3 regions of the Agrobacterium sp. K11 genome follow, and region 3 is predicted to be linked to each of the others. Evidence: predicted binding sites of a transcription regulator. Region 3 holds the regulator's gene; each other region holds the start of a gene.

Region 1 (7,313 bases), on a different contig from region 3:
CGGCGCCCGCATCCAGATGTCCGTGTCCTCCTTCGTCAGCAACAGAACCGGCATGGCTTTCCCATGGATCGGTTTAACGAGATCGTTGGGGTCTGTGGTCAGAAAACCATAGAGGTCGTCGATCGTGAGTCCGTCCCGAACCTTCCGGACGCTCTTCCATTGCGGCACATGGATGCCGGCAAAAAACATCAGCGATTTCTCGTCATCGCGGGCAAACCAGGCATTGGGCACATTGCCGCCTTCCTCTCTGCTCGCCGGATCCGGTTCGGCGAAGCTGGTGACTGGGACAAGGCATCTGTGTTCGACGTCGAACCATCGCGTCCAGTGCGGGAAATTGAGCTTACGCACGTTCGTCGTGCCGCGGTCGGCCTCCATGCGGATCAGCTCCTCGAGATCAAATGGCTTGCCCTTGGCCGCGAGCTTCTCGGCCTTGGCTTTGGCCGCTTTCTCCAAGGCGAAGCGAGGGAAAGGTAATCCCCATCGCGCATGCACAAGCTGCTTCTTGCCTTCCGCCGTGTTGCGGACGATCGGCCCCATTTGGTCGGGGTTCATCTGATAGGCTGGCATCAGGTTGATCAGGCTTTCGGCGTCCTGAGCCCATTTGGAGACCCAGTCCTTGTCTTCCATCCGATATAGATTGCACATGGCAGCAATTCCTCCGTTGCGACCGAATGCAGTTGTGTGGTGAGTTCCGCCTGCGTCGCTAGTCGAGCTTGTAAACGTCGGCATTGTCTTGCCGTTCCCGCAAGCCCTTATAGGAAGAATGGCGTAGCTTGTCGTCGGCCGTCCAGGCCCGAAACTCGATCTCGGCAATCAAAGTCGGCTCGACCCAAACGATGTCTGCCTTTTCGGCATAGGGAACAGACGGCTGCTTCCGTTTCCAGCGCAGCTTGTCGAGCATCTTGCGCAGCCTGTTCATCTCGGCTTGCCTGAAGCCCGTCCCGACGTTCCCGACATGAACGAGCTCGTCACCGCGATAGGCAGCAAGCACCAGAGAGCCGAAGCCGCCGGACGATGCCGTCGATGGCTCGTAGCCAACAACCATGAAGGCTTCGCTCTTAACGCACTTGATCTTGACCCAGTCGCCGGTCCGGCCGGAGCGATAGGGTTGATCCAATTGCTTGCCGACGATGCCCTCGAGGCCAAGGCTGCCAACGTGTTCCAGCAGGATCGCGGGATCGGCGTCAATGGTTTCCGAAAGGCGGATCGCGCCGTCGTGCCCCTTCAGCGTATCCTCGAGAAGATGCCGGCGCGAACGGTACTCCACGTTGCGCAGGTCATGGCCGTCGAGATAAATAAGATCGAACGCGTAGAGGATGGCGTCCGAAGCTCGGTTGCCAGCCGTCTTTCCAGACGCACCCAACGATTTCTGCAGTAGCCCGAAATCCGGCCGCCCTTCATCGTCAAGCACAACCGCCTCGCCATCAATGATCATCGTTGCCGGACCAAGCGCCCGGGCAGCCTGCTCGATCGCCGGAAACCGGTGCGTCCAGTCATGGCCACCACGCGTGAGGATGCGGACCCCTGTCTGCTCGATATGGATAGCCAGCCGGTAGCCATCCCATTTCAGCTCCCAGCTCCATTGGTCGCCTTGTGGAGGGTGCGCCTTCGATTGGGCGAGCGCCGGCTCGACGCGATCGGGCATCGGATCAAACAGCAGCTGTGGCTGTGCGGGATTGCGCTTCCGACGCGGCTTTGACCGTAGCGGAGCTTCGGTATCACGAAGGAGCGGCTTTGATCTCGGTGGCTTCGTCATGCAAACGAGTTCAGCACGAAAACCTTAAGAAGATTGTGACGCCGTTCATCTATCCCCGCCATCCACCATTTTGAACCCGACGGACGCAAGCGCTGCAAAAATTTCTGTTTCCCCTTACCTCCTTGAATCCTTTTCGAATCTTCGACTTTGCTAATACTGGGATAATATTCCTCAACTTTGGGGTGCTTGACTCTTTTGCACTACGAGAACAAACAATGAACATATAGCCCGTACGACATAATGTCGATCCTTTGAACACGACCTTGAAGGGAGCCGTGAACGATGAGTGCTGCCCGTCAGAGGGTGATTTGTGACTTGAGAGATCGCATCGCGTCGATGGAAGGGGTATCCGCGAAGCGGGCCGGAACACTTTCTTTTGGCGTTTCCGAGATCGATGCGGCCTTGCCTGGCGGGGGCCTCGCCTATGGCGCGCTGCACGAGTTTGCAGGCGGTGGCTCCGGTACTGTCGATGGTGCAGCGGCCGCCCTTTGTGTTGCCGGCATTGCCGCAAGAACAAAAGGCCCCGTCATCTGGTGTCTGACGCGACCGGATCTTTTTTTTCCAGCTCTTGCCCATGTGGGTCTGCATCCCGACCGCGTCATCTTTGTTGAATCCGACAAGGAAGAGGATGTGCTGGCCAATATGGAGGAGGGCCTTTCCTTCGGCGGACTTGGTGCCGTCGTCGGTGAACTTGTTCGCCTGCCTATGGTCAGTTCCCGCCGTCTGCAGCTTGCAGCCGAGCGAACCGGGACCATGGCGCTTGCGGTCCGCCGATGGCGGCGACAGACGGAGGCCAATGACTTTGGGCAGCCGACGGCCTCGACCACGCGGTGGCGTGTCAGCGTGATGCCGTCAGAGGAGTTGCCGGTACCGGGGGTGGGCAGGCCTCAATGGTTTCTGGAATTGATGCGCGTGAAAGCGGGTGAGTGTGCTGAGTTTCTCGTGAGGGCGTGCGATGACAAGGGTCGTCTCGATCTATCTTCCGGATCTGCCGACGGATCGCATTCGTCGGGCCGATCCGTCTATTCCGCCTGAACAGCCAATCGCCGTGATCGCGAGAATCGGTTCGAAGCGATGGGTGTCTGCCGCCGATCCGGCTGCCAGAAAGGCGGGCGTGCATGCCGGCATGGCGGCGGCAAAGGCGCAGTCGCTGTTTCGCGGCCTGATGCTGGTTGACGCAGATTCGCAAGCCGATCAAGCCGCGCTCGAGCGCATCACGCTCTGGGCGCTGACGATCTATTCGCCGATCGGCGCCGTCGACGGGATTGATGGTATCGTCATGGATACGGAAGGCGCCGATCATCTGCAGGGTGGTGAACTGCCGATGGTGACGAAGATCGCCAACCAGTTTCTTGCCCGAAAACTGACGGCGCGCGTGGCGGTTGCCGACAGCTGGGGTGCTGCCCATGCTTGCGCCCGCGCAATCAATCGCGAAACGATTGTCGTTCCTCCGGGCGAGACGGCCCGTGCCGTCGAAAAACTGCCGATTTCGCTTCTGCGCCTGCCGTCAAAGATCGTCTCTGATCTGCGCATTCTCGGTTTCCAGACAATCGGCGAGCTTGCCAACACCCCGCGGGCCCCGCTGACATTGCGCTTCGGTCCGGAGGTCGGTCGCCGTCTCGACCAGATGCTCTGTCGTGTCGCCGAGCCGATCGAGCCCATCCGGACGGCAGAGCTGGTTGAAGTCTCCAAGGCCTTCGCCGAACCGATCGGGGCTGCGGAAACAATCAATAAATATGTTGGCCGTCTAGTCGTCAAACTCGTTGACGAACTCCAGCAGCGCGGGCTTGGCGTTCGCCGTGCCGACCTGATCGTCGAGAAGGTCGATGGCACGAGACAGGCCATCCGCGCCGGAACCGCCAGGCCCGCCCGCGATGTCGCCTGGCTGACAAAACTGTTTCGGGACCGGACGGAAAAGATCGAGCCGGGCTTCGGAATCGAAAAGCTGATCCTGCTCGCCGTGATAGCCGAGCCTCTCGAGGAGGCTCAGAAAGCCTCTGCTCTGGTCGAGGATGAGGTCACTGATGTCACGCCGCTGATCGACCTCTATGGAAACCGGGGGCAGAGGGTCTATCGCGTCGCACCGGTCGCCTCCGATGTGCCGGAACGCTCTGTCCAGCGCATCAGCCCCGTCGCCGAACCGATCGCCGTTGCCTGGGTCAGCCATTGGCGCCGCCCCGTTCGTCTCTTGCCGAGACCTGAGTTGATCGAGGCGATCGCGCTGATGCCGGACCGGCCCCCAGTCTCCATCGTCTGGCGTGGCAAACGCCGCAAGGTCAAACGTGCCGACGGCCCGGAACGCATTTTCGGGGAATGGTGGCAGCGAGATGCCGAAATGGACGCCGTGCGCGACTACTTTGTCATCGAGGACGAAGCAGGCGAGCGCTTGTGGGTGTTCCGCTCCGGCGACGGTATTGATCCGGAAACCGGGTCACACCGCTGGTTCTGCCACGGGATATTCGCATGAGCTATGCCGAGCTCCAGGTCACGACACATTTTTCGTTTCTGCGTGGTGCCTCGTCGGCGCAGGAGTTGTTTGATACTGCAAAACTCCTTGGGATCAGTGCGATCGGCGTCGTCGATCGTAATTCGCTCGCAGGCATCGTCCGCGCCCTTGAAGCATCCCGCGCGACGGGTCTCCGCCTCGTCGTTGGCTGTCGCCTCGACCTTGCCGACGGTATGTCGTTGCTGGTCTATCCGATGGATCGTCCGGCATATTCGCGGCTGACCCGGCTCATCACGCTTGGCAAGTCGCGCGGCGGCAAGAACAACTGCATTTTGCACTGGGACGATGTCATGGCTTACTCGGAAGGCATGATCGGCATTCTGGTGCCGGATCTGCCGGACACCACATGCGCCGCGCAGCTTCGCAAGTTGGCGCACGTTTTTGGTGATCGAGCCTATGTATCGCTGTGCCTGCGCCGGCGACCCAACGACCAGATGCGGCTCCATGAGATTTCCAACATGGCGGCACGGTTCAGGGTCAAAACCGTTGTCACCAATGACGTGCTGTTTCATGAGCCGGGTCGGCGGCAGTTGCAGGACATCGTCACCTGCATCAGGCATAACACAACGATCGACGATGTCGGCTTCGAGCGCGAGCGTCATGCCGACCGATATCTGAAGCCTCCGGAAGAAATGGCTCGCCTATTTCCGCGCTATCCGGAGGCCCTGGCACGAAGCATGGAGATCGTGCGTCGTTGCAAGTTCTCGCTTGAGGAACTGACCTACCAGTACCCGGAGGAAGCCATTGTGCCGGGCAAGGATGCTCAGGGATCGCTCGAGCATTATGTCTGGCAATGCCTGCCGGATCGTTATCCGGAAGGCTTGCCGCCCGACGTCTTGAAAACCGTACGGCATGAGCTCGATCTCATCCGCGCCATGAAATATGCGCCGTATTTTCTGACGGTGTTTTCGATCGTGCGCTTTGCAAGAAGCCAGGGCATTCTCTGCCAAGGCAGGGGATCGGCGGCCAACAGCGCCGTCTGCTATATTCTCGGCATTACCTCTATCGATCCCTCGACCAACGACCTCCTGTTCGAGCGTTTCGTCAGCCAGGAGCGCGACGAACCGCCGGATATCGATGTCGACTTCGAGCATGAACGGCGCGAGGAGGTCATCCAATGGATCTACAAGACCTACCGACATGACAAGGCTGCCCTCTGCGCCACCGTTACGCGGTATCGTGCCAAGGGAGCGATCCGCGATGTCGGCAAGGCGCTCGGCCTGCCGGAAGACGTGATCAAGGCGCTGTCATCGGGCATGTGGTCCTGGTCGGAGGAAGTGCCCGACAGAAACATCCGGGAACTCAACCTCAACCCGGACGACCGGCGCTTAGCGCTCACCCTGAAACTGGCGCAGCAGCTGATGGGTGCGCCACGCCACCTTGGCCAGCATCCAGGAGGATTTGTCCTCACCCATGACCGGCTGGACGATCTCGTGCCGATCGAGCCGGCAACGATGAAGGACCGCCAGATCATCGAATGGGACAAGGATGACGTCGAGGCGCTGAAGTTCATGAAGGTGGATGTGCTCGCACTCGGCATGCTCACCTGCATGGCAAAGGCGTTTCATCTCATCCGTGAGGATAAGGGCGAGGATCTCGATCTGTCTACGATCCAGCAGGAGGACGCAGCCACCTACGCAATGATCAGAAAAGCCGATACGCTCGGGACCTTCCAGATCGAGAGCCGCGCCCAGATGGCGATGCTGCCGCGCCTGAAACCCCGCACCTTCTACGATCTGGTCGTGCAGGTGGCGATCGTCCGGCCCGGTCCTATCCAGGGCGACATGGTGCATCCCTATCTTCGCCGCCGCGAAGGCAAGGAGCCGGTAGAGTATCCCACACCCGAGCTTGAGGCCGTGCTCGGCAAGACGCTGGGCGTGCCGCTGTTTCAGGAGAGCGCCATGCGCGTCGCCATGGTCTGCGCCGGTTTTACCGGTGGCGAGGCCGACCAGCTGCGTAAGTCGATGGCCACCTTCAAGTTCACCGGCGGGGTCTCCCGCTTCAAGGAAAAACTCGTCTCCGGCATGGTCAAGAACGGTTATTCGGCGGAGTTCGCCGAAAAGACCTTTTCCCAGCTCGAAGGTTTCGGCAGCTACGGTTTTCCGGAAAGTCACGCGGCATCTTTTGCGCTGATCGCCTATGCATCGAACTACATCAAATGCCATTATCCGGATGTCTTTTGCGCGGCGCTTTTGAACAGTCAGCCGATGGGTTTTTATGCTCCAGCCCAGATCGTCGGTGATGCGATCAAGCATGGCGTCGAGGTGCGACCTGTGTGCGTCAACCGCTCGCGCTGGGACTGCACGCTGGAAAAGATCGGCAGCACCGATCGGCATGCTGTCCGGCTTGGGTTTCGGCAGGTAAAGGGACTGGCTGTCGCCGACGCAGCGCGGATCGTGACGGCACGAATGAATAGTCCTTTCTTATCCGTCGATGACATGTGGCGCCGGTCCAGCGTGCCGACGGAGGCCCTTGTCCAGCTGGCAGAGGCCGATGCCTTTCTGCCATCGCTCAAACTCGAGAGGCGCGACGCGCTCTGGGCCATCAAGGCGCTGCGTGATGAGCCATTGCCGTTGTTTGCCGCCGCGACTGAGCGGGAGATGGCGGCAATTGCTGAGCAGCAGGAGCCGGAGGTCGCCCTTCGGCAGATGACGGACGGGCACAACGTCATCGAAGATTACAGCCATACGGGCTTGACGCTACGGCAGCATCCGGTTGCGTTCCTGCGCAGGGACCTGTCGGCACGCAACATCATCCCTTGTGCGGAGGCGATGAATGCTCGGGATGGGCGATGGGTTTATACTGCAGGTCTGGTGCTGGTGCGCCAGAAGCCCGGGTCGGCCAAGGGTGTCATGTTCATCACCATCGAGGACGAAACAGGCCCTGCCAACATCGTCGTCTGGCCGTCACTGTTCGAGAAGCGCAGGAGCGTGGTGCTCGGATCCTCGATGATGGCAATCAATGGGCGGATTCAGCGGGAAGGGGAGGTCGTGCATCTTGTCGCGCAGCAACTCTTCGACCTGTCAGCGGACCTTGTCGGTCTGGCTGATC
Region 2 (7,313 bases), on a different contig from region 3:
CCGCCTTCAAGCGGGCCACCCAGCTTGATGAAGCGGCAGCGAAGGATATGCAGGCGGCGGGTTGAAGAAACTGACAGGCATTTCGCCTGACAGCGGAGCACCAGCGCTCGCAAGGGTCACAAAACGGATTTTGGAAGCGGGCTTATTCGTTGGACTGGGCGAGTGGTTCGCCGATCTCGATTGCATGCCCGTCCGGATCATAAAAACGGAACACTCTCTGTCCCCATGCCTGCCGCTCAAAGGGATGGATCAACTCCACATGCGGCGCAATATTCCGAAATGCCGCATCGACATCCTCATGTTCGAAATAGAGCAGCAGATTCCGTCTGCCGTAAGGTTCGTCCGTGTCCGGCGATGTCCGCCAGACCGTCTGTTCGAGCGAACGCCCCTCATGGATTGCAAAGCCGCTTTCAAAGAGGACGAAATTTCCGAAATCGTCCAAGACCTTCAGGCCGAGCCTGTCACGATAAAACTCCCTGGAGCGGTTGATATCGCACACGAAAGGGATGGGATTTACAAAGCGCATCACGTTCCTTTCGGATTTCAACATCCAGAATCAAAAAGGCGGGGTAGAACCCCGCCTTTTTTCAATTCATCCAGATCAGGCCGCGAGCGCTGCCGCCACCGCGTTGATGGCGTCCTGTGCCTTGGCGCCATCGGGGCCGCCGGCCTGCGCCATATCCGGGCGTCCACCGCCGCCCTTGCCGCCGAGGGCCGCAGAGGCCGTGCGGACGATATCGACGGCGCTGAAACGGCCAGTTAGATCCTCGGTCACGGCAGCAACAGCACTTGCCTTGCCGTCTTCGGACACGGCGATCAGCAGCACGACGCCGGAGCCGATATTGGCCTTGGCTTCATCTGCAAGACCCTTGAGGTCCTTGGCATCGATGCCGGACAGGGATTTTGCGAGGAAATTGACGCCCGCAACCTGCTGTACGTCGTTTGCGCCGGCATCCGACGAGCCGCCGCCCATTGCGAGTTTCTTGCGGGCATCCGCAAGCTCGCGCTCCAGCTTCTTGCGCTCGTCGAGAAGTCCCTCGACACGCGACAGCACATCGCCCGGCTGAACCTTCAGCGACGAGGCCAGTGCCTTTACGCGCTCATCCTGCTCGGAGAGATAGGCAAGCGCGCCCTGACCCGTTACGGCCTCAAGACGGCGCACGCCCGCACCGACGGCACTTTCGCCAAGAATGCGGATAAGGCCGATCTGGCCGGTTGCGGCAACATGGGTGCCGCCGCAAAGCTCGACCGAGTACGGACGGTTGGCTTTCGCACCGTGAACACCGGTGCCCATGGAGACAACGCGGACTTCATCGCCGTATTTTTCGCCAAACAGTGCCATAGCACCCTCGGCGATGGCGTCGTCAACGCTCATCAGACGCGTCACGACAGGCGAGTTCTGCAAGACGATCTCGTTTGCCATTTCCTCGACGACCTTCAGCTCCTCTGCCGACATCGGCTTCGGATGCGAAACGTCAAAGCGCAGACGCTCGGGTGCGACCAGCGAACCCTTCTGTGCGACGTGCGTACCAAGCACCTCGCGCAGCGCCTCATGCAGCAGGTGGGTGGCGGAGTGGTTGGCGCGCAGACGCGAGCGGCGGTCGTGATCGACCGTCAGTTGCACGGCGTCATCGAGCTTCAATCCACCCTTGGACACCGTGCCGGAATGCACGAAAAGGCCCTCGCCCTTCTTCTGGGTTTCTGAAACGGTAAAGGTGCCGTTATCGCCAGAGATTATGCCGGTATCGCCCATCTGACCGCCGGACTCGCCATAAAATGGCGTCTGGTTGACGACGATCTGAACCGTCTCGCCCTCGGCGGCACTGTCCACCGACTTGCCGTCCTTGACGATCGCCTGGATGACGCCTTCGGCGGTTTCAGTGTCGTAACCAAGGAATTCGGTCGCGCCGAGCTTTTCCTTCAGTTCGAACCACACCGTTTCGGTCGCCTTATCGCCGGAACCAGCCCAGTGCGAGCGTGCTTCCGCCTTCTGGCGCTGCATGGCATCGGTGAAGCCGGAAATATCGACGCCGATCTCACGGGCGCGCAGCGCATCCTGCGTCAGATCGAGCGGGAAGCCATAGGTGTCGTAAAGCTTGAAGGCGGTTTCGCCGTCCAGCATGTCGCCCTTGTGCAGGGTCGAAGTCGCGTCAGACAGCAGCGACAGGCCGCGTTCCAGCGTCTTGCGGAAACGGGTTTCCTCAAGCTTCAGCGTCTCGGAGATCAGCGCCTCGGCGCGAACCAGTTCCGGATAGGCGCGGCCCATCTGTTGTATCAGCGCCGGCAGCAGCTTGTAGATCAGCGGCTCGCGCGAACCGAGAAGCTCGGCATGGCGCATGGCGCGGCGCATGATGCGGCGCAGAACGTAACCACGGCCCTCATTCGACGGCAGGACGCCATCGGCGATCAGGAAAGCGGAGGAGCGCAGATGATCGGCAATGACGCGGTGGCTGGCGCGCTTCTCGCCCTCTGCCGGAACGCCGGTCGCTTCGACGGAGGCCGAAATCAGCGCCCGGAACAGATCGGTGTCATAATTGTCGTGTTTGCCCTGCAACAGCGCCGAAATGCGCTCGAGACCCATGCCGGTGTCGATAGACGGGCGCGGCAGATCGATGCGCTCTTCCTTCGTCAGCTGCTCATATTGCATGAAGACGAGGTTCCAGATCTCGATGAAACGGTCGCCATCCTCTTCCGGCGAGCCGGGCGGTCCGCCCCAGATATGATCGCCGTGGTCATAGAAGATTTCCGAGCAGGGACCGCACGGACCGGTATCGCCCATGGCCCAGAAATTATCGCTGGTCGGAATACGGATGATGCGATCGTCAGAGAAACCGGCGATCTTCTTCCAGAGATTAAAAGCCTCGTCGTCGGTGTGATAGACCGTGACCAGCAGACGGTTGCGATCGATGCCGAATTCCTTGGTGATCAGGTTCCAGGCATGGGTAATCGCCTCTTCCTTGAAATAGTCGCCAAAGGAGAAATTGCCGAGCATTTCGAAGAACGTATGGTGACGGGCCGTATAACCGACATTGTCGAGGTCGTTATGCTTGCCACCGGCGCGCACACATTTCTGCGCGGAAGCGGCCGTGGAATAAGGACGGCTTTCGAGACCGGTGAAGACGTTCTTGAACTGCACCATGCCGGCATTGGTGAACATCAGCGTCGGATCGTTGCGCGGCACCAGCGGGCTGGAGGGCACAATCTCGTGTCCGTTCTTCTTGAAGTAGTCGAGAAAGGTCGACCGAATTTCATTCACACCGCTCATGCCCACACACCGCTCACAGCTGGAGTCCATCACCGCCATCCCGAATGATGGCTATCTTGCAAAATCAAAGGCTTTTATCGTCCGCATCCTGCCCTGTCCAGCCATGGAGGCGCACCAAGGCGTCTAGGCAAAGAAAAAGGGCCACGCGAGGAAAATCGCGCGACCCTTTTGATCCATACCGGCTCATGCCGGCAAAGCCACCGGACGCGAACGCCCGGACCTTCGAATGCATCAGCCCTCGTCGGGACCGTCGTCGCTTTCGCCGGCTTCCGGGCCGCCATTCTGCAGGAACCGATCGGCGATCAGACCGGCGTTCTGGCGCAGCGCCAGTTCGATCTCGCTTGCCATTTCCGGATTGTCGCGCAGGAAGGTTTTGGCATTTTCACGCCCCTGCCCCAAACGCTGGCTATTATAGGAGAACCATGCACCGGATTTCTCGACGATACCGGCTTTCACGCCGAGATCGACAAGCTCGCCGGTCTTGGAAACGCCTTCTCCATACATGATGTCGAATTCCACCTGCTTGAAAGGCGGTGCCATCTTGTTCTTGACGACTTTTACGCGGGTCTGGTTGCCGACAACCTCTTCACGCTCCTTGACGGCGCCGATACGGCGAATGTCGAGACGCACCGAGGCGTAGAATTTAAGCGCATTACCGCCCGTCGTCGTTTCCGGCGAACCGAACATGACGCCGATCTTCATGCGGATCTGGTTGATGAAAATCACCATGCACTTCGACTTGGAGATCGAGGCGGTCAGCTTGCGCAGCGCCTGGCTCATCAGACGTGCCTGAAGGCCCGGCAGACTGTCGCCCATCTCACCTTCGATTTCAGCACGCGGCGTCAGCGCCGCAACCGAGTCCACGACCAGAATGTCGACGGCACCGGATCGCACCAGCGTATCGGTGATTTCAAGCGCCTGCTCGCCCGTATCCGGCTGCGAGATCAGAAGGTTCTGCAAATCCACACCGAGCTTGCGGGCATAGACCGGATCGAGCGCGTGCTCGGCATCCACGAAGGCGCAGATGCCGCCCTTCTTCTGGGCTTCCGCGATCGTCTGCAACGCAAGCGTCGTCTTACCGGAGCTTTCCGGGCCGTAAATCTCAACGATACGCCCCTTCGGCAAACCGCCGATACCGAGCGCTATATCCAGGCTGAGAGAACCCGTCGAAATGGTCTCTACTTCAACCACGTTTTCATTGGAACCGAGCTTCATGATCGATCCCTTGCCGAACGACCGTTCGATCTGGGAGAGCGCCGCTTCCAGTGCCTTGCTTTTATCCACCGATTTATCCTCTACGAGACGCAAAGAATTTTGTGCCATCCGATCCACCTTTAGGTTATTGAAGCCGCACAGGCAATGAAGCAGTATGGAAATAGGATGTACTCTATTTGTTCTCATATCGCAAGGCGCAGCCAGCATATTGAAAACAAATAGCGATAAGTGGTTTGTTCTGCTTTCGTTTTTCCGCGTCCGGCCTATCGCTGCGGACCGGATGTGAAGGGGAACAAACAAAAGATTGGGACGAATCGTCCACCTTTTCCATCCGCGAAAGAGGGAAACACAAGCGTGAAGAAAATACTCGTTCTGGGCGGCGCGCATATAGACAGGCGCGGCATGATCGAGACTGAAACGGCGCCCGGCGCCAGCAATCCTGGCTCATGGATGGAAGAGGCTGGCGGCGGCGGTTTCAACGCGGCGCGCAATCTTTCCCGGCTCGGGTTTGCCGTCCGTATCATCGCACCGCGCGGCGGCGACGTGACCGGCGAAGCGGTGGCGGAGGCAGCAAGGCAGGCGGGCGTGGAAGATACGCCCTTCGTTTTCCTCGATCGCCGCACGCCAAGCTACACCGCCATTCTGGAGCGCGACGGCAATCTTGTCATCGCACTTGCGGATATGGACCTTTACAAGCTGTTTTCGCCGCGCCGACTCAAAGTTCGCGCGGTGCGTGACGCGATTACCGCGAGCGACCTTCTGCTTTGCGATGCCAATCTGCCGGAGGATACGTTGAAGGCGCTCGGTCTCATTGCCCGCGCCTGCCAAAAGCCGCTCGCGGCCATCGCCATTTCGCCCGCCAAGGCGGTGAAGCTGAAGGACATGCTCGCCGATATCGACATTCTCTTCATGAACGAGGCAGAGGCGCGCGCGCTGACGGGACAGACGGCAGACAATGTTCGCGACTGGCCGGGCATTCTCCGCAGGGCAGGCCTTGCCGGCGGCGTCATCACCCGTGGCGCAAGCGAAGTGGTAGCCTTCAACGCAACGCAAACCGCAAGCCTCCACCCACCCATCATCCGCGAGGTGAAAGACGTAACCGGGGCCGGAGACGCCATGGCGTCCGGTTATCTCGCGGCGATTACGGAGGGCAAAACCATCACTGAGGCCCTGCGATTGGGTGCCGCCGCGGCCGCCATCACCGTGCAATCGCCTTTCGCCACCGCCCAAGACCTGTCAAAAGATAGTGTCGAGACCATGTTGGGGCTTGTCCCCAAGGCCGAAATGCTGGCATGAACCCGTTTTTTTATAGTCTGGAACAAACAGAATGACCCGCCCCATCTCCCCGCTCCTGCCCATCGTCTATTCGCAAGAGGTTGCCGCTGCCAAACAGCGCGGCGCGCCGATCGTCGCGCTGGAATCGACCATCATCACCCACGGCATGCCCTATCCCGGCAATATCGAGATGGCTGAAGGCGTCGAACAGATCATCCGCGATCAGGGAGCCGTTCCGGCAACCATCGCCGTCATTCACGGCACGCTGCATATCGGCCTCGAGAAGGAGCAGCTCGAAGCGCTTGCCCAGACCACCGACGCCATGAAGGTCTCGCGCGCAGATATTGCCTTTGCGATTGCCGAGCGCCGCACCGGTGCCACGACAGTGGCAGCCACCATGATTGCCGCTGCCCGCGCCGGCATCCGCGTTTTCGCCACCGGCGGCATCGGCGGTGTGCACAAGGGCGCGGAGGAGACCTTCGATATTTCCGCCGATCTGACCGAGCTTGCCAAAACCGGCGTGATCGTCGTCTGCGCCGGCGCCAAGGCCATTCTTGACATCCCAAAGACGCTGGAAGTTCTCGAAACCAACGGCGTGCCTGTCGTGACTTTCGGTTCGGAAGAGTTCCCGGCTTTCTGGTCGCGTTCTTCGGGCCTTCCCAGCCCGCTGTCCCTCAACAGCCCTGCAGCCATCGCCAATTTCCAGACGACTCGCGAACAGCTCGGCATCGATGGCGGTATGCTGATTGCCAATCCCGTGCCGGAAGAGGACGAAATTCCGCGCGAGGAGATGGAAATCTACATCAATCGCGCCATTTCCCACGCCGAGCGCGAGGACATCACCGGCAAGGCCGTCACGCCCTTCCTGCTCGGCGATATCTTCCGCCTGACCGACGGCCGCAGCCTCGCGACCAATATCGCGCTGGTACGCAACAATGCCCAGCTCGCAGCAGAGATTGCTGTGGCGCTTAACTAAGCGTTAGAGGCTGGATTATCCTCAAATTTGAGGATGATGGCAGGGTGAGAAGCATCCCAGTCATGCCGGATTTGATCACGCTGGCCCCCGGATCTGGTCCGGCGTTACGGATAATGTGTCGGACTGGGAACTTTGCTACCAATAAAAAAGCCCGGAAAGCTTTGCGCTTTCCGGGCTTTCATTTTTCAGTTCCTGAACCTTATCAGTTCTGGGCGACCGGTCTTACCAGCGGTGTCACGCGGCGGATGGTGACGCGGCGGTTCTGCTGTTCCGGGCCGAGTGTCTGAACCTTCAGGTAACGCTCGCCGTAGCCTTGCGTCGCCAGGTTTTCCGGCGGAATGCCGTAAACATCGGTCAGGACATTGGCGACGGAAGCGGCACGCTCGTCGGAAAGAACGAGGTTGCTTTCATCCGAACCAACGGCATCGGTGTGGCCTTCGATCAAGAAGGTTTCCGCCGGGTTCTTTGCCAGCGCCTTGTTGATCGCATCCGCTACCTTCCGCAGCGAACGGGCCTGCGCCATCGGAATATCAGCGCTTCCAGTGGCAAATGTGATCGTATCGAGGTCGATACGGCGCACCT
Region 3 (7,313 bases):
TTCCTGAAGATCATGGGTTATGGCATGGCACTCGTCATCGAGGTTGCAAACGAGGTGGCCTCCTGGGGCGGCAGCGCAGCGACTGGGCGTCCGCATGGCTGGTTTATCGGTTTGGCTTCGGTGGGTTTCCTGCTGCTGACATTGCTGCGCAGCCGGCTTGCGCTTCTTGGCATCCCGTTTCTGCTCTTCGCCTTCGGCGTGTCGGCAGTTACGGCCTATCGTGATCTGCCGGATCTATTGATTCACGAGGACGGCGAATTGGTGGCACTCGTGGAGGAAGGCAAGGTCTCAACCACAAAAGCCCGTCCGCAGGGCTTCGTTTACGGCCAGTGGCAAAGGGCGCTGCTGCTGCCGGAAAAAACCGTGCCGCCAGATTTTATAAATGGTGAGAGCATGGCAAATACTGCTGGTTCTGACTCGAGATCGAAACTGTCGCCCGAAGACATGGCTGTGGTGGTACGCGAGATGACGGCGGCGCTCAAAGACGCCAAAGTTGGCGTCTTCACCTGCAGGAAAGACATATGGTGCGTAGCGAGCGCCGCAAGCGGAGAGTGGATCGTCGTTCTGGACGATGGCCGCTTCGCCGGAAAAGCCTGCGATATTGCCGATATCGTCGTTGTTTCCCGCAGAACCTCTTTTTCGCAGTGCCGCTCGGGTGCACTCCTGCTCAGCCGTGACATCTTGCGGCGTCTCGGTTCTGTGGAAATAGATTTTGCTAACAAGAGGGAGGAGGGTGTGGCGAGCGGGCTGCGCGCCGCAATCGCCGGAACGGACAGGCCCTGGAGCCAGCACCGTTATTACGACTGGAAAAGCGGACGTTTCGACCGTGATCTGCCGCAGCCCATCATCCGGCTGCTGGCGGCGTCGCAATGACAGCCGCCAGCATGGATCATCGGGCCTTGGCGCGCAAATCTTCAGTCAATTCGCCGATCTCGCCAACTTCCTCTTCATGACCAGCGTCGCGCCAGCTCTCCTTCAAACCGGCCTCGTACCATTCTTGCATGGCAGGCAGGGCGAGCAGCCGGTCGCAATAGGCTTTCGCTGCTGGCGAAAGATCCGCGCTGCCATAGGTCTGGAAACGGAATGCAACCGGGCAGAAGAAAGCATCGACCGCCGTGAACTTTTGACCGGCGAGATATGGCCCGCCGAATTTTGTGAGACCCTCGCTCCACAACGCATCGATCCGCTTTATATCGGCTTTAAGCCCGGCATCGCCGCCCCTGGGTTTGACCCGAATGCCCACCGACATGGGATAGAGATTGCGCAGCGAGGAAAAGCCGGCATGCATCTCACTTGCGGCCGAACGCGACCAGGCCCTCGCATGCTTGTCGCTTGCCCAGACACCCTGGTGTCTTTCGGCAAGATATTCGACGATCGAAAGCGTTTCCCAAACCGTCATACCCTCGTCGACCAGGCAGGGCACCTTGCCCGTCGGCGAAAAGGAGGAGAAGGAGACGCCTTCGCCGAACGGAATGAGCTTTTCATCAAAGGCGATACCGAGCGTGCGCATCAATACCCACGGCCGCAGCGACCATGAAGAATAGTTCTTGTTGGCTATATAAAGATCGTACATGGCGTATCTCCCGGATATGACGCGTATTTCTACACCTGCCAAGCGTTCACGGAATATCGAAAATTATCCATGGCTCCCATAAACGCCGTTGATGAATGGTGATGTGGGGTCGCTGAGAGCGCGACTTGCGATAAGTCACCCTTTGGTGACCACTAAAACTGACTGCGCAACACGACAGAACAACGTCGCTAAAAAACAGCGGATGGGATCGCTTCGACAATTATAGCGAACAGCCCATTCGCCACCACGCCTGTAGCGAAACCGAAGCATCTTTATGGAGTAGGAACTCAGTTTAGAAAGGGCAACGCGCATAGGCTGAATGGCGCATATCCTCGTGCACCCGCAAAAGCACGCCACGTTTGGAAACAGCCAAACCCAATATAGGCGCCATCTTCACGATGACGCCTATTGTAAAGTGAATACGTTCGGTTCGATAAGATCAATGGTAGCGGCGGATCAGCCCCACCAGCTTGCCCTGAATTTTCACCCGGTCGGGCCCGAAGATACGGGTCTCATAGGCTGGGTTTGCCGCCTCGAGCGCAATGGAGGCTCCCTTGCGGCGGAAGCGCTTCAGCGTGGCTTCCTCGTCATCCACCAGAGCCACAACGATGTCCCCGGGATTGGCGGTGTTGCCGTTGCGGATGATGACTGTGTCGCCGTCGAAAATGCCGGCCTCGATCATCGAATCACCCTTGACCTCAAGAGCGTAATGTTCGCCCGTGCCAAGCATGTCTACTGGCACGGCCACATCATGGGTGTTGTTCTGGATGGCGGAAATCGGCACGCCCGCAGCGATGCGGCCCATGACCGGCACGGTGACAGCCCCGCCCAGATCATTGGCCGGCGTCTTGGGGGCAGGGGCCGGTTCCGGCGTCTTGGGCTTGCCAAGGCTGCCTTCGATAACGCTCGGCGAAAAGCCGCGCTGCGGCCTTGCACCCGGCGTATAAGCCTCGGGCAGCTTGATGACTTCCAGCGCCCGAGCTCTATTCGGTAGCCGACGAATGAATCCTCGCTCTTCGAGAGCGGTTATCAGGCGGTGGATGCCGGATTTCGAAGCAAGATCGAGTGCGTCCTTCATTTCATCGAAGGAGGGCGGCACGCCGGACTCTTTCATTCGTTCATGAATGAAGAGAAGCAATTCCTGCTGTTTGCGCGTGAGCATGAGGAAAACACCCTTTAGAATCGTAGTGGAAGTCGCGAAACAAATACAGAACGAACACTATATGTTCCATATGTGTTCTGCAATCCCCTAAAATTTCGTGAAGGTGCCATCTGTTGCTGTGATGATTTGCCTCATAGCACGCAATTGTGCTTTTGTGCGGTCGAAACCGTCCCGGCATGCTCCGGGCGGAAGGCCAGCAGGATACATTTTCATGACGAAACCCTATAGCGTTGACCATCTCGTTTTGCCCGTGGAAGTCATAGGCGTCGCCGTGAAGCGCCTCGTCAGTCTTGGCTTTACGGTTGCGCCGGAGGCTCTGCATCCTTTCGGCACCCAAAATGCCTGCGTATTTTTCGCCGATGGCACCTATCTGGAGCCGCTCGCAATTACTGATCCGGCTAAATATAATGCGTCAATAGAGAGGGGTGATGTTTTCACTGGCAGGGATGTGGCCTTCCGGCAACGGGACGGGCAGGAGGGTTTTTCGGCTCTTGTCGCCAGGACTGAAGACGCCTTGGTTGACCATGAGCGGTTTCGGGCAGCCGGCCTTTCGGCGGGCGATGTTTTCGAGTTTTCGCGGCCTGTTCGGATGCCGGATGGCTCGCAAGGCGAGGCGGCGTTCCGGCTTGCTTTTGCTGCAAGCGGGGCGGCCGCGGATTTCTTTTTGTTCAGTTGTCAACGGGTTCAAGCCCTTCCGGGCGATCGCACCATGCTGGAGCGCCACGCCAATGGTGTCACCGGCCTCAGTGAAATCGTCCTGTTTACCGGCGGCGATATGAAGGTGGCGGGCCTGATCGAGACGGTGTTTGGCTGTGAAGGCAAATGGTCTCCGGGCGGTGATATGGTTTTCGCGACCGGCAATGCCAGCATCAGATTGACCGGAAAACCGGCTTTCAGCGGGCAGGCCCTGAATGCTCAGGATGGCAACGAAGGCGGATTGCGCGGCGCGGGCATCGTCTTTTCGTCACACGATCTTGCCGTGACAGAGGCGGTGCTTGCTGCTAATGGCGTGTCCTGCGCAAAAGCGGACGGCCGTCTGGTGGTGCCCGCAGCACCCGGTCAGGGTGTTGCCTTCGCCTTCGAGGAAAAATGATGAGCGTTACGAACAATCTTAAAGTCACCGCCGGCGACGGCGCCAGCAAGGTTTCCTTCTCGAATACCGAGCGGTTTTCGCTGATTGCCGGCCCCTGCCAGATGGAAAGCCGCGAACATGCCTTCATGATCGCTGGCGTCCTGAAGGAGCTTTGCGACAAGCTGGGAATAGGGCTTGTCTACAAGTCCTCTTTCGACAAGGCGAACCGCACTTCGCTTTCCGGAAAACGCGGCATCGGCCTGGATAACGCGATGCAGGTTTTTGCCGATCTCAAGAAGGAATTCGGTTTTCCTGTTCTGACCGACATCCACACGGAAGATCAATGCGCCATCGTTTCCGAGGTGGTGGATGTGCTGCAAATCCCGGCGTTCCTTAGCCGCCAGACCGATCTTCTCGTCGCTGCCGCCAAAACCGGCCGCGTCATCAACGTCAAGAAGGGCCAGTTTCTGGCGCCCTGGGACATGAAGAACGTGCTTGCCAAGCTCAATGAGAGCGGCAATCCGAATGTGATGTTGTGCGAGCGCGGCGCGTCCTTCGGTTACAACACGCTGGTTTCCGACATGCGCTCGTTGCCGATCATGGCTTCGCTCGGCGCTCCGGTCGTGTTTGACGCCACCCATTCGGTGCAGCAGCCGGGCGGGCAGGGCGGTTCCACCGGCGGACAGCGCGAATTCGTCGAGACTTTGGCGCGTGCGGCCGTTGCGGTTGGCGTGGCTGGTCTCTTCATCGAGACCCATGAGGATCCGGACAATGCGCCGTCAGACGGCCCTAACATGGTCCACCTGAAGGACATGCCGAAACTGCTCGAAAAGCTTCTGGCTTTCGACGCGATTACGAAAGCCTGATCGGCTGACCGTTACAGCGGGCACTTTTGTGCCAATCGATTTTAATGGCGGGCGGGCTGTTTCCGCCGTCCGCCGTCATTGTAATTTCTTCGCCATCGTCTAAGACAGGCGACGGAAAATATCTGTTCCATTCCCAAGGGAGAGACCATGACTGCCATTACCGATATCATCGCGCGCGAAATTCTCGACAGCCGCGGCAATCCGACCGTTGAAGTCGACGTTTATCTCGAAGACGGCTCCATGGGCCGTGCCGCCGTTCCCTCCGGCGCCTCCACCGGCGCGCATGAGGCGGTTGAGCTGCGCGATGGCGGCAAGCGTTATCTCGGCAAGGGCGTGGAAAAGGCGGTCGAAGCCGTCAATACGGAAATCTTCGACGCGATTGGCGGTTTCGACGCTGAAAACCAGATCCAGATCGACCAGATGATGATCGCGCTCGACGGCACGCCGAACAAGTCGCGCATCGGCGCCAACGCCATCCTCGGCGTGTCGCTCGCCGTTGCGAAGGCTGCCGCTGAAGCCTCCGGCCTGCCGCTTTACCGTTATGTCGGCGGCCCGAACGCGCATCTGCTGCCGGTTCCGATGATGAACATCATCAACGGCGGCGCGCATGCCGATAACCCCATCGACTTCCAGGAATTCATGATCCTGCCGGTCGGCGCAGAAAATATTCGCGAAGCCGTGCGCATGGGCTCCGAAGTCTTCCATACGCTGAAAAAAGAACTGTCCGCACAGGGCCACAACACCAATGTCGGCGATGAGGGCGGTTTTGCACCGGGTCTCGAAAGCGCGCCGGCAGCACTCGATTTCATCATGAAGTCGATCGAAAAGGCTGGCTACCGTCCGGGCGACGACATGTTCATCGGTCTCGACTGTGCGGCGACCGAATTCTTCAAGAACGGCAATTACGTTTATGAAGGCGAAGGCAAGACCCGTTCGCCGATCGAGCAGGCCGAATACCTGGCCGAGCTCGTGGCGAAATATCCGATCATCTCCGTCGAAGACGGCATGGCTGAAGACGACTGGGATGGCTGGAAGGCGCTGACCGATCTCATTGGCAACAAGTGCCAGCTGGTGGGCGACGATCTTTTCGTCACCAACTCCGCCCGCCTTCGCGACGGTATCAAGATGGGTGTCGCCAACTCCATCCTCGTCAAGGTCAACCAGATCGGTTCGCTTTCCGAGACGCTGGACGCAGTCGAAACCGCGCACAAGGCAGGTTATACCGCCGTCATGTCGCACCGTTCGGGCGAAACGGAAGATTCCACCATCGCCGATCTCGCGGTCGCAACCAACTGCGGTCAGATCAAGACCGGCTCGCTTGCCCGTTCCGACCGGCTCGCAAAGTACAACCAGCTTATCCGCATTGAAGAAATGCTGGGCCCGCAGGCTGCTTACGCCGGCCGTTCGATCCTGCGCGGATAATCCGCGTTCGGGTTTCGCGATATGGCCCGCCGCCTGGCGGGCCAGTCTCAGGGATGGGCGGTTTATCCGCACTGCTCACTCCCGAGTTGATCCGGGGTTCAGTCAGCCCAGGTCCCTGGGTTGAAAAGACTCTTTTCACGGCGAAGACGCGCTGTGGCTTGATGCCGGATCACGCTCGGCATAACGAACTCTCTCTGATATCTTCGTCATTATTAGCCCGCCTCTGGCGGGCTTTTTTGCGTCTATCAGCCGCGCGGAATTTAAGGTCAACGGATAGTTAAACAATCCGCATTAGTCTCGAGACTCACATTATGCGTTTTAAGGCTTCTCTCCGGCATGTGGACCAGACATCATAAAAAGAGACGATTCGGCCGTTTGATCGTTCCGGCCATTACGATCGCTTTTCTTTCCTATTTCGGGTATCATTCCATCCACGGCGACTTCGGCCTTCAGGCGACGGAGCGGCTGGAGCGACAGCGTATTGCCAGAACGGCAGAGCTTGCCAAGCTGACGCAGGCGCGCGTTGCGCTGGAGCGGCAGGTCGAATTGTTGAGCGACGGTTCTCTCGAACGTGACATGATTGACGAGATTTCCCGTTATCAGTTGAATATGTCCCGTACGGACGAAATTGTCATCATGAATACCTACTTCTAATTAACCGAAATCAAGTTAATTAATGATTTGTGATTTATTCACAGCACTTTAGCGTGAATATGTGCCATGCGTTTAAAGCATTGCTGCATGGCATTTTCTTGCATATGGTACGCGCCAATCTATCCATTCAAACGGCAACTCAGGGAGGGATGAATGGCGCCGCGAAAAACCGCGTCCGTATCCGGCCGAAAGACAACGGCAAAGGCTGCAGGCGAATTCACCGGTAAGAACAGCCCGGACTTTTCGAAGGAAGAAGAGCTTCACGCCTATCGTGAGATGCTTCTCATCCGTCGCTTCGAGGAAAAAGCCGGCCAGCTTTACGGCATGGGCTTCATCGGTGGTTTCTGTCACCTCTACATCGGTCAGGAAGCCGTTGTTGTCGGCATGCAGATGTCTCAGAAGGAAGGCGATCAGGTCATCACCGCTTACCGTGACCACGGCCATATGTTGGCTCTGGGCATGAGCGCGCGTGGCGTCATGGCCGAATTGACCGGTCGCAAGGGCGGCCTGTCGAAAGGCAAGGGCGGCTCGATGCACATGTTCTCCAAGGAGAAACATTTCTAC

The links. The regulator LexA, encoded in region 3, represses DNA repair genes until DNA is damaged. The targets are predictions, from matches to a motif close to TGTTCNNNNTGTGTTCNG.
Region 1: AC5SEO_RS24955 (ImuA family protein) is a predicted target of LexA. The motif match lies at 1,961-1,978, and genes of this name have one in related genera.
Region 2: recA (recombinase RecA) is a predicted target of LexA. The motif match lies at 4,647-4,664, and genes of this name have one in related genera.

The regions. Positions count from the first base shown of each region.
Region 1 covers NZ_JCAHRB010000016.1:19,286-26,598, forward strand. Annotated here, with positions in the region: gene AC5SEO_RS24945 (SOS response-associated peptidase) at 1-645, opposite strand, end outside; gene ligD (non-homologous end-joining DNA ligase) at 704-1,756, opposite strand; gene AC5SEO_RS24955 (ImuA family protein) at 2,039-2,791, shown strand; gene AC5SEO_RS24960 (Y-family DNA polymerase) at 2,712-4,223, shown strand; gene AC5SEO_RS24965 (error-prone DNA polymerase) at 4,220-7,313, shown strand, end outside.
Region 2 covers NZ_JCAHRB010000015.1:1,278-8,590, reverse strand. Annotated here, with positions in the region: gene AC5SEO_RS24355 (glutathione S-transferase family protein) at 1-65, shown strand, start outside; gene AC5SEO_RS24350 (VOC family protein) at 143-526, opposite strand; gene alaS (alanine--tRNA ligase) at 602-3,265, opposite strand; gene recA (recombinase RecA) at 3,497-4,588, opposite strand; gene AC5SEO_RS24335 (PfkB family carbohydrate kinase) at 4,835-5,776, shown strand; gene AC5SEO_RS24330 (pseudouridine-5'-phosphate glycosidase) at 5,808-6,731, shown strand; partial or broken gene AC5SEO_RS24325 (OmpA family protein) at 6,934-7,313, opposite strand, start outside.
Region 3 covers NZ_JCAHRB010000005.1:55,004-62,316, reverse strand. Annotated here, with positions in the region: gene AC5SEO_RS13165 (ComEC/Rec2 family competence protein) at 1-873, shown strand, start outside; gene AC5SEO_RS13160 (glutathione S-transferase family protein) at 890-1,573, opposite strand; gene lexA (transcriptional repressor LexA) at 2,013-2,735, opposite strand; gene AC5SEO_RS13150 (VOC family protein) at 2,947-3,828, shown strand; gene kdsA (3-deoxy-8-phosphooctulonate synthase) at 3,828-4,673, shown strand; gene eno (phosphopyruvate hydratase) at 4,821-6,095, shown strand; gene AC5SEO_RS13135 (FtsB family cell division protein) at 6,432-6,749, shown strand; gene pdhA (pyruvate dehydrogenase (acetyl-transferring) E1 component subunit alpha) at 6,903-7,313, shown strand, end outside.